Regions from separate parts of the Ferrimonas balearica DSM 9799 genome, predicted to be linked through region 2. Evidence: predicted binding sites of a transcription regulator. Region 2 holds the regulator's gene; the other holds the start of a gene.
What was found. The regulator sigma-54, encoded in region 2, starts transcription at its own class of promoters, with help from an activator protein. The targets are predictions, from matches to a motif close to GTTGGCACGNNNNTNGNNT.

Region 1 (4,681 bases), 560 kb from region 2:
CGCTCGGTAAACTTCAGGTAGTAAGGGATCACCGTGGTGACCTGAGTTTGCTGCAGCATAATCTCCGACAGCCACACCCGGTAAGGGGTGCGGTTCTGCTGCCAGGGCAGGTCTTTGCGGCCATACTGTTGATACCAATCCAGCATTCGCTTGGCAAAGCTTCCGGTGTTCGCTTCCATCAGTGAGCAACCTAAAATACAATCACGCGTTTTTCGGGGCGCCCAGTGTAGCGTCCGGTCCACAGAGCGAGAAGATCCAGATGAGTGACGAGCAAAAGCCGACGCAGCCGGTCGAGGAGCTGCGCCAGCGCAAGATCCGCTCCTTCGTCAAGCGCGAAGGCCGTATGACCAAAGGCCAGTCCCGCGCCATGGAGCAGTATTGGCCTACCATGGGTCTGACCCACGAGCAGGGCCTCATCGATCTGGCCGAAGTGTTCGGCAGTGAAGCGCCGGTAGTGCTGGAGATCGGTTTTGGCATGGGCAAATCCCTGGTGGAGATGGCCAAAGCGGAGCCGGAAAAGAACTTTATCGGCATCGAAGTGCATGGCCCGGGTGTGGGCGCCTGCCTGATGTACGCCGAGGAGCTGGGTGTCACCAACCTGCGTCTGTACCAACACGATGCGGTGGAGATCCTGGCGGATTGCATCCCGGATGCCAGCCTGGACCGGGTGCAACTCTATTTCCCTGATCCGTGGCACAAAAAGCGTCACCACAAACGTCGTATCGTAAAGGAAGAGTTCATCGCTTCCGTGCGCCAGAAGCTCAAGATGGGCGGCCTGTACCACATGGCCACCGACTGGGAGCACTATGCCGAGCACATGGTGGAAGAGATGAACGCGGCGGCGGGTTTTGAAAACACCGCCACCGAGGGCAATTTCGTGCCCCGTCCGGATTTCCGTCCCCTGACCAAGTTCGAGGCCCGCGGTCACCGCCTGGGTCACGGCGTCTGGGACCTGATTTACCGTCGTGTGAACTAAGGAGTGCCTGATGGCCGTTAAGCTGCAAGCCAAACGCAATGCCCGCCTGCGCAAGAAACTGCGTACCGATGAGTTCCAGGAGCTGGGCTTTGATGTGGCCTGGGTATTCAACGCCGATGTCAGCGAAGAACAGATCGACGCCATTGTCGACCAGTTTATCGACGAGGTGATTGAGCCGAACCAACTGGGCTTCTCCGGCGAAGGCCACAAAGCCTGGGAAGGCCTGGTGTGCACCCAGAAACTGGGTAAGTGCACCGAAGAGCACCGCGCTGCGGTGGAAGCCTTCTTCGCCAAGCAGCCGGTTTCCGAGCTGAAGGTCAGCGAACTGTTTGACCTGTGGTGGGGCTAATCCTGCGTGCTGCCGGATAAAGCGCTGCTGGAGAGCGTGCTGGACGAAGTCCGGCCGCTGCTCGGCGAGGGCAAGGTCGCCGATTACATTCCCGCTCTTGCAGAGGTGCCCAGCGATAAGCTGGGCATCGCCGTTTGCAGTGCTGAGGGTGGGGTAATCGGCGCCGGTGACTGGCACGAACCCTTCTCCATCCAGAGTATCTCCAAGGTGTTTGCACTGATGCAGGCGATGATGCTCTACAGCGAGGAGGAGCTCTGGCAACGGGTAGGGAAGGAGCCTTCAGGCAATCCCTTCAACTCCCTGGTGCAGCTGGAGTTTGAAAAGGGGGTACCGCGTAACCCCTTTATCAATGCCGGTGCGCTGGTGATCAGCGATATGCTGGAGAGTCGCCTCAGTGCACCTCGCCAGCGCTTGCTGGAACTGATGCGTGACCTCTCCGGCAATGCCCACCTGATCTCCGATAAGGTGGTGGCGGCGTCGGAGTACCAGCACTCGGCCCGCAATGCGGCGATCGCCTACCTGATGAAGTCCTTTGGTAACTTCCACAACGACGTCGATCAGGTGCTGCAAACCTACTTCTCCCATTGCGCCATCCGCATGAGTTGCGCTGATCTGGCCAAAGCCGCCTATTTCCTCTGCAATCAGGGGGTGACTTTGGGGGGACGGCGACTGGTGTCTGAGCGTCAGACCCGCCAGATCAACGCCCTGCTGGCCACCTCCGGACTCTATGATGGGGCCGGTGAGTTCGCTTACCGGGTGGGGATGCCGGGCAAATCCGGCGTTGGCGGCGGCATCATTGCCGTGGTGCCGGGGGAGATGAGCCTCTGTGTCTGGTCGCCTGAACTGGACGACAGCGGTAACTCCCATGCGGGAACGGCGGCGCTGGAACTGCTGGCCAAGCGGCTAGGACGCTCTATTTTTTAGTGAAATTCGCCAACCGGCTCAGGTTAAGAACGCCACCCCATTTTGGAGTGGCGTTTTTTATTGCTTTAAATTCATTTGCTTAGTGTTAGGTTTGGGAGAGGCCAGCGGATTGGCCCGGTCTTGGCATACTGCCTAGACTGACAAGACACTGGAAAAGGACACCATGATGATTGCACGTAGCGTGATGCTGGCTTTGGCTCTGTTCGGATTTGGCGCGGCCGCGGAACCCTCCCAATTCAACTTTGGCGACGAGTGTGAGCTGTCACTGAGTTATGACATCGAGCTGGAGCGGGATTCCCTCGAGGTTAGCGACGCCGGAGAGAGTCTCTACCGGATCCAGGGAGACCAGCTTTGGGTACGGGGTAAAAGCGTTGATCTGGACGCCAGCCAGCGCACTCTGGTGCGGGATTATCATGCCGAGATGGAGCGTCAGCTGCCCAAGGTTGTGGAGTTGGTCAATGATGCCCTGATGCTGGCGGGCACCGCATTGGACACGGTATTTACCGAGTTGTCTGACTTCGGCCTCGACCCCAGCCAGGGCACCGATGTGATGGCGCGGATCCAGGATAAGGTGAACGCCAGCATGCGCACCGAGAATGGCGGCATTCGCCTCTCTGCCAACGCCATGGACAACTTCAGTGATGAGCTGGATCAAACCCTGGAAACCGAGATTGAGTCGGTGATCTCCGCCTCCATGGGCGGCATGTTGATGGCGCTGGGACAGGCGATGAGCGAGGGCGACAGCGGCGACTTTGAGCAGCGCATGGAAGATTTTGGCACCCGCATGGAGCGGATGGGCGAGCGCATCGAAACCGAGATGGAAGCCCAGGCAACCGCGCTGGAGCAACGGGCTAACGCCATGTGTAGCGAATGGCAGCAGCTGGACCTGCTGGAGCAGAAGATGCAGCGCCAGATCCCGCAACTGGCGGAGTTTGACCTGGTGGTTCAGGGCGATCCGGAGCTGGCCATGTTGCGCTGATTCAGGGCAAAGGCGCTACAATAGCGACGATAGCGATATCGTCGCTTTTTTTTCGTCCAGAACAAGCTGTTGTAAGGAGAGCGCGAATGCGCGAACTGCTCGAACCTATCGTGATCTTTACCCATGTGGTACGGGCCCAGGGGTTTTCCGCTGCGGCGCGAAAACTGGGGATCTCCAAATCCAAGGTGAGCAGTCATGTCAGCTTTCTTGAGCAGCAACTCGGGGTGCAGCTGGTTCAGCGCACCACCCGTTCACTCAGTCTGACCGAGAGCGGTGAACTGCTCTATGAACACGGCGAGGGGATCCTGAAGGATCTGGACCAGGCGGTCGCCGGGGTGCAGGCCCTGCAACAGGAGATCCGCGGGGTACTGCGGGTGGGTATCACCCAGGCATTCGGCTCCATGCACCTGATGCCGTTGATCCCCGCCTTTATGGAGCAGCACCCGGCGCTGGAGCTGGAGCTGAGTTTCCTCGATCACAAAGTGGACGTGGTGGCGGAAGGACTCGACCTTCTGCTGACCATGTCTGAGCAACTGCCGCTGGGCATGGTGGCACGCCCCCTGATGAACTGTCGCTTTATCCTGGTGGCCTCACCGGATTACCTGGCCCGACGTGGCGTGCCCTATCATCCGGCAGCGCTGGCTGAACATAACTGCCTGGTCTACAAAAGCGAGTGGTATGAGCACGGCGCCTGGGAGTTTGCCCGCGGTGAGGAGACCTGCGAAATCCGGGTGAAGGGCAACTATCGGGTGGACGATGCACCGGCACTGAAGGATGCGGCTAAGCGCGGGCTCGGTGTGGTCTATCTGGCCACCTACCTGCTGGAGGATGAGCTGGCCAAGGGCGAACTGATTGAGCTGTTGCCGGACTGGAAGCTGACTCATCCACTGGCACTGCAGGCGGTTTACCCCAGACGAAAGAACCTCGCGCCCAAGGTGCGGGCGTTTATCGACTTTGTACGGGGGCATTTCCGTGACCCCACTCCCTGGGATAGGGCGCTGACATCCTCTCGTCATAATCATGAGTGAGAGAAATCATTGTTCTGTCAGGAGAACAGTGTCTGTATAAAATGTGCGCCAAATAATGTTGTTTATTGATTATTAAGAAAAAAATCGAGCACTCAGGTGCACGATTGATATCCTTCTGAGTTATAAAAATGTTGATGGCGCAACATCTTGCGCTTGTCAGCATCAAAATTCTCCCTAGAATGGCCCCCATCAAACGTCACTGGATAGGCTCTGGAATGACCCCTCTGGAGTGTTCGAGTAGTCAGTAACGTTTGATCGGAGGCATTACACCTCGCGTGATGCCTCTGACGGATTGTTAGGATCCATCATCTGGACTTTTATGCCCCGGTCGGATCCGGGGCCTTTTTTAAAAGCAAGGATCACCCTCCGTACCCTACAAAAAGCAGCATAGCTTTGGAGTGGTAGCTGGCGATGGGCCGCGGCAG
Region 2 (4,681 bases):
CGGAACGGCCGGAAAGGATGATCAGTTTCACTGGGTGATGGCCTCAAACAGGGTGTGGTTGTCGGTGGCTTTACGCAATGCCCGGCAGACCTCCTTCTGGCTGAGCTTGCGTGCGACTTCGGCCAGAGTGGCCAGGTGCAGCTGGTGTTCGGATTCGGGCACGAACAGGGCGAACAGCAGGTCCACGGGCTTACCGTCGATGGCGTCGAAGGGAATGGGCTCGTCGCTCTTCACCAACACGGCGATGGGCTGAGTGAGTTTGCTCAGCCGACCGTGAGGAAGGGCGATGCCGTTGCCGATGCCGGTGCTGCCCATCTTTTCCCGGGCCAGCAGGCTTTCGCACAGTTCGTGTTTGGGCAGGTCAGGACACTGCTGCGAGGCGATCTCGCTGATCAGTTCCAATGCCCGTTTCTTGCTTAGCCCCGGAGCGGCGCACAGCGTCCGCTCCGGGGATAACAGCTCGGTGATCTCCATCAGTGCCGGGACAGTTTCTCTTTATGTTTGATTACCTGCCGATCGAGTTTGTCGATCAGCCCATCGATAGCCGCATACATGTTTTCATGCTCATGGGTGGCGTACACCTCTCCCCCGTTTACGTGCAGTTTGGCTTCGGCGATCTGTTGCAGCTTCTGGACGTTCAATACCACGTGCACATTGTTGATGTGGTCAAAGTGGCGTTCCAGTTTCACAAACTTGCTGTGGACATAGTCCCGCAGTGAGTCGGTGATCTCGATGTGATGCCCGGTAAGGTTGATCTGCATAAGGTGACCTCCTTGGTATCGCGTCGTTACAAGCTTTTACGCTGGTTCGACGGGGGGATGGAGAGGGCTTCCCGGTACTTGGCCACGGTGCGGCGCGCTACCTGAATTCCCTGCTCCGCGAGAAGCTGTGCCATCTTGCTGTCACTGAGCGGTTTTTTCGGGTTCTCCGCCGCCACCAGCTTCTTGATCAAAGCACGGATTGCGGTGGAGGAGCACTCTCCGCCACTGTCGGTGCTGACGTGGCTGGAGAAGAAATACTTAAGCTCAAAGATACCGCGCGGGGTATGGATGAACTTCTGGGTGGTGACCCGGGAGATGGTGGATTCATGCATATCCACCGCTTCGGCGACGTCGTTCAGCACCATCGGCTTCATCGCTTCGTCGCCATACTCCAGGAACCCCTGCTGGAACTGCACAATGCAGTTGGCCACCTTAAGCAGGGTGTCGTTGCGGCTCTCCAGGCTCTTGATAAACCACTTGGCTTCTTGCAAGTGGCCGCGCACAAATTGGCTGTCGCTGGCATTGCGGGCGCCACGGGAGAGTGCCGCGTACTGTTCGTTGATGCGGATTTTTGGGGTGGCATCGGGGTTGAGCTCGACCACCCAACGGCCCTGCTTTTTGCTCACCGAGACGTCGGGGATCACATACTGATCTTCCGACGAAATGATGCTGCTGCCGGGACGTGGATTCAGCGACTGGATCAGTTGCATGGCTGCCCTTAACTCATCTTCTTTGAGTTTAGTGCGCCGGATCAGGGTGCGAAAGTCCCGGTTGGCAAGCAGATCCATATGGTCGATCAACAGCAGGCGGGCTTCAGCCAGCCAGGGGGTGTCCGGCGTGAACTGGGCCAGTTGTATCAGCAGGCATTCGGCCAGGTCACGGGAGGCGGAGCCAATGGGGTCAAACTGCTGTACCCGCTTGAGTACCGCGACCACTTCATCCAGCTCAAGCTCCGGGTCACCCTGGGCTTCGAGGATCTCCTCCAGAGTGACGGTCAGGTAACCGTACTCGTCCACCCCATCGATGATGGTGGTGGCGATGGCCCGGTCGGTGTCACTCATCGGTGTGAGCTCCATCTGCCACATCAGGTGGCTGTGGAGGTCATCGCTGGTTTCGCCCTGGTACAGGTTGTCGTCGTCGCGGCTGATGCCGGCACTGGCGGCCGGGGCGGCGCTGTAGACGTCGTCCCAGGTGCTGTCGACCGGCAGGTCGTCAGGCATCTCGGTTTGATTGAGGGCTTCGGAGGTTTCCAGCTCATCGCTGTTGGTGCTGGGGGCGGGAATATCGTCGAGGCTGTCATTGCTGTCGCCGTCGAGCTCGCGGTCCAGCTCTTCCGCCGATTCCAACAGCGGATTGGATTCCAGCGCCTCCTGGATCTCCTGTTGAAGATCCAGCGTCGAAAGCTGCAGCAGGCGGATGGCTTGCTGCAACTGCGGCGTCATGGTCAGCTGCTGGCCGAGTTTTAGCTGGAGCGAAGTTTTCATCAACGAGCGTCGATCCTTATCACGCGATGCTTCCCTGGTGTCGTCGAAAACCCCCGGCCGGGAAAGCCCCCGCCAGGGGCAGGGATGCCACTATAACCTGAACTGATCGCCCAAGTACACGGAGCGAACCAGCTTGTTCTCAAGCACTTCTTGCGGGGCGCCACGGGCGATCATTTCGCCGTGACTGACAATGTAAGCGTACTCACAAACATCGAGAGTTTCCCGCACGTTATGGTCGGTAATCAAGACACCGAGGCCCCGATCCTTCAGTTGTTGGATGATCTTCTTGATGTCGATCACTGAGATGGGATCCACCCCGGCAAAAGGTTCATCCAACAAGATGAACTTGGGATCCGCCGCCAGTGCGCGGGCGATCTCAACCCGACGTCGCTCGCCGCCAGACAGGCTCATGCCGAGGCTGTCGCGGATGTGGGTGATATTGAACTCCTCGAGCAGCTGTTCCAGCTTCTCTTCGCGCTGGGCTTTGGTCAGCTCCTTGCGGATCTGCAGCACCGCCATCAGGTTGTCGTAAACCGACAGCTTGCGGAAGATGGAGGATTCCTGCGGCAGGTAGCCGATGCCCTGACGGGCGCGGCTGTGCATCGGCAGGGCGGTGATGTCCCGATCGTCGATGGTGATTTGGCCCTTATCGTTCTGCACCAGGCCTACCACCATGTAGAAGGTGGTGGTTTTGCCGGCGCCGTTGGGGCCAAGCAAACCAACGATCTGGCCGGTACGCACCTCAAGACCGACGCTTTTCACCACCTGGCGACCGTTGTAGCTCTTGGCCAGCTGATCGGCCTTGAGAATGGAGTCGGTCATGGCTTCGGCTCCGCCTCGGGCTCAGGCTTAGGCTCGGTCTCGGACTGGTTTTCAGTGTCCAGGTCGGCCGGCAGGAAGATGGTGGTGATCTGCTCATCCTCTTTGCCTTCGGCGATCAGCTGTTGTTTCTCAACGTTGTAGCTGATGGTGTTGCCGCGCATCAGGCTGCCAGCCTGGCTCAGCTGAGCGTCACCGCTGAGGGTCAGTTGACGGGTCCGCACTTCGTAACGGATCTCTTTGGCCTGCGCTTCGGCCGGCAGACCATTCTCCATCATCTGGGTGTAGGTCGCCGGTTTGCCGGTGGCGATCATCACTTCATTGCCCTTTTCGGCACTGGAGATCACCTTCAGTTCGTCCGCCTTGATCTCCATCGAGCCCTGTACGATGCGTACGTTGCCGGAGTAGATCAGGGTGTAGCTCTGGATATCGGCGCTGGAGTTATCGGAAGTCACCTTGATCGGCTGGCGATAATCGTCGTCCAGGGCCAGTGCCGGTGCGCTCAGGAGGGCGCCGGTCATCAGCAGGGCCAGGAATTTACGGCACTTCATAAGAGGCGCTTACCTTACTGTTAAGTTTAAATTGGTTCAGATTGAGGTCGGCCCACAGGCCGGTGCCACGCACTTCAAAGGACTCGCCCAGAGCGCGGATCGGATCTTCGGTGGTCAGCACCATGGTTTCCAGATCCAGCTGCAGCGATTCAGTACGGATGGTGCGCAGCGGTTCATTGGGCTCAATGGCGGTAATGATAACATCGTTTTCCAGTGCCACGTGGCGGGTGCCATTGAGGTGGCCCTGGTGAGCCTGCACTTTCCACACCGCTTCGCTGTCCTGCGGGTAGATCAGGTACACCGGCTCGGTGAACTCAGTGCGCCCCTCCTCCTGGAAGTGACGCATGCTGTCGGCGGCAATCTGCGCCGCCAGGCGACCGTTTTCGTCGTAGCTGCGGGTACGCAGTGCCCGGGCGACAAAGTCCGGTTCTGACTCCGCCAGTTGTTGCGGCGTCTGGTCCTCAATCTGCAGGTTGCGCCAATACAGCGCCCCGGCCGCTGAAAGCAGCAGCAGACCGGCCAGCAGTTCGCGCTTCATACCGACATCCCTTTGGCCTGGGCCAGTTTGCCCTGCGCCTGCAGCAGCAGGTCGCAAAGCTCACGCACGGCACCAAAGCCGCCGCGGATGCGGGTGCGGAAATGGGCGTGGGGCAGCAGCGCCGGGTGGGCGTCTTCCACCGCCACTGCCAGACCCACCTGCTTCATCACGGCCAGATCGACCAGGTCATCGCCGATGTAGGCACACTGTTCGTGCTCCAGCCCCAACTGGGCGCGCAGCTGGTCGTAAACCGCCACTTTGTCATCGCAGCCCTGGTGAATGTGGGCCACCCCCAGTGCGCTCATGCGGCGTTGGACGATGGCGGACTGGCGTCCGGTGATCACCGCGACCTCGATGCCAGCATGCTGCACCGCTTTCACGCCAAAACCGTCGCGGGTGTGGAATGCCTTAAGCTCTTCGCCGTCGTTACCCAGGTAGATGCGGCCATCAGAGAACACGCCATCGACGTCGCAGATCAGCAGCCGCACCTTGGTGGCGCGCTCGATCACCTGCTCGTCAACCGGGCCA

Region 1: FBAL_RS15145 (YggN family protein) is a predicted target of sigma-54. The motif match lies at 2,358-2,376, and genes of this name have one in related genera.

What each region holds. Positions count from the first base shown of each region.
Region 1 is NC_014541.1:3,320,263-3,324,943, reverse strand. Features, by position in the region: gene mutY (A/G-specific adenine glycosylase) at 1-179, opposite strand, end outside; gene trmB (tRNA (guanosine(46)-N7)-methyltransferase TrmB) at 260-976, shown strand; gene FBAL_RS15155 (YggL family protein) at 987-1,325, shown strand; gene glsB (glutaminase B) at 1,335-2,249, shown strand; gene FBAL_RS15145 (YggN family protein) at 2,413-3,228, shown strand; gene FBAL_RS15140 (LysR family transcriptional regulator) at 3,315-4,256, shown strand.
Region 2 is NC_014541.1:3,884,401-3,889,081, reverse strand. Features, by position in the region: gene rapZ (RNase adapter RapZ) at 1-31, opposite strand, end outside; gene ptsN (PTS IIA-like nitrogen regulatory protein PtsN) at 28-474, opposite strand; gene hpf (ribosome hibernation promoting factor) at 474-761, opposite strand; gene FBAL_RS17610 (RNA polymerase factor sigma-54) at 788-2,245, opposite strand; gene lptB (LPS export ABC transporter ATP-binding protein) at 2,336-3,067, opposite strand; gene lptA (lipopolysaccharide transport periplasmic protein LptA) at 3,064-3,615, opposite strand; gene lptC (LPS export ABC transporter periplasmic protein LptC) at 3,602-4,153, opposite strand; gene kdsC (3-deoxy-manno-octulosonate-8-phosphatase KdsC) at 4,150-4,681, opposite strand, start outside.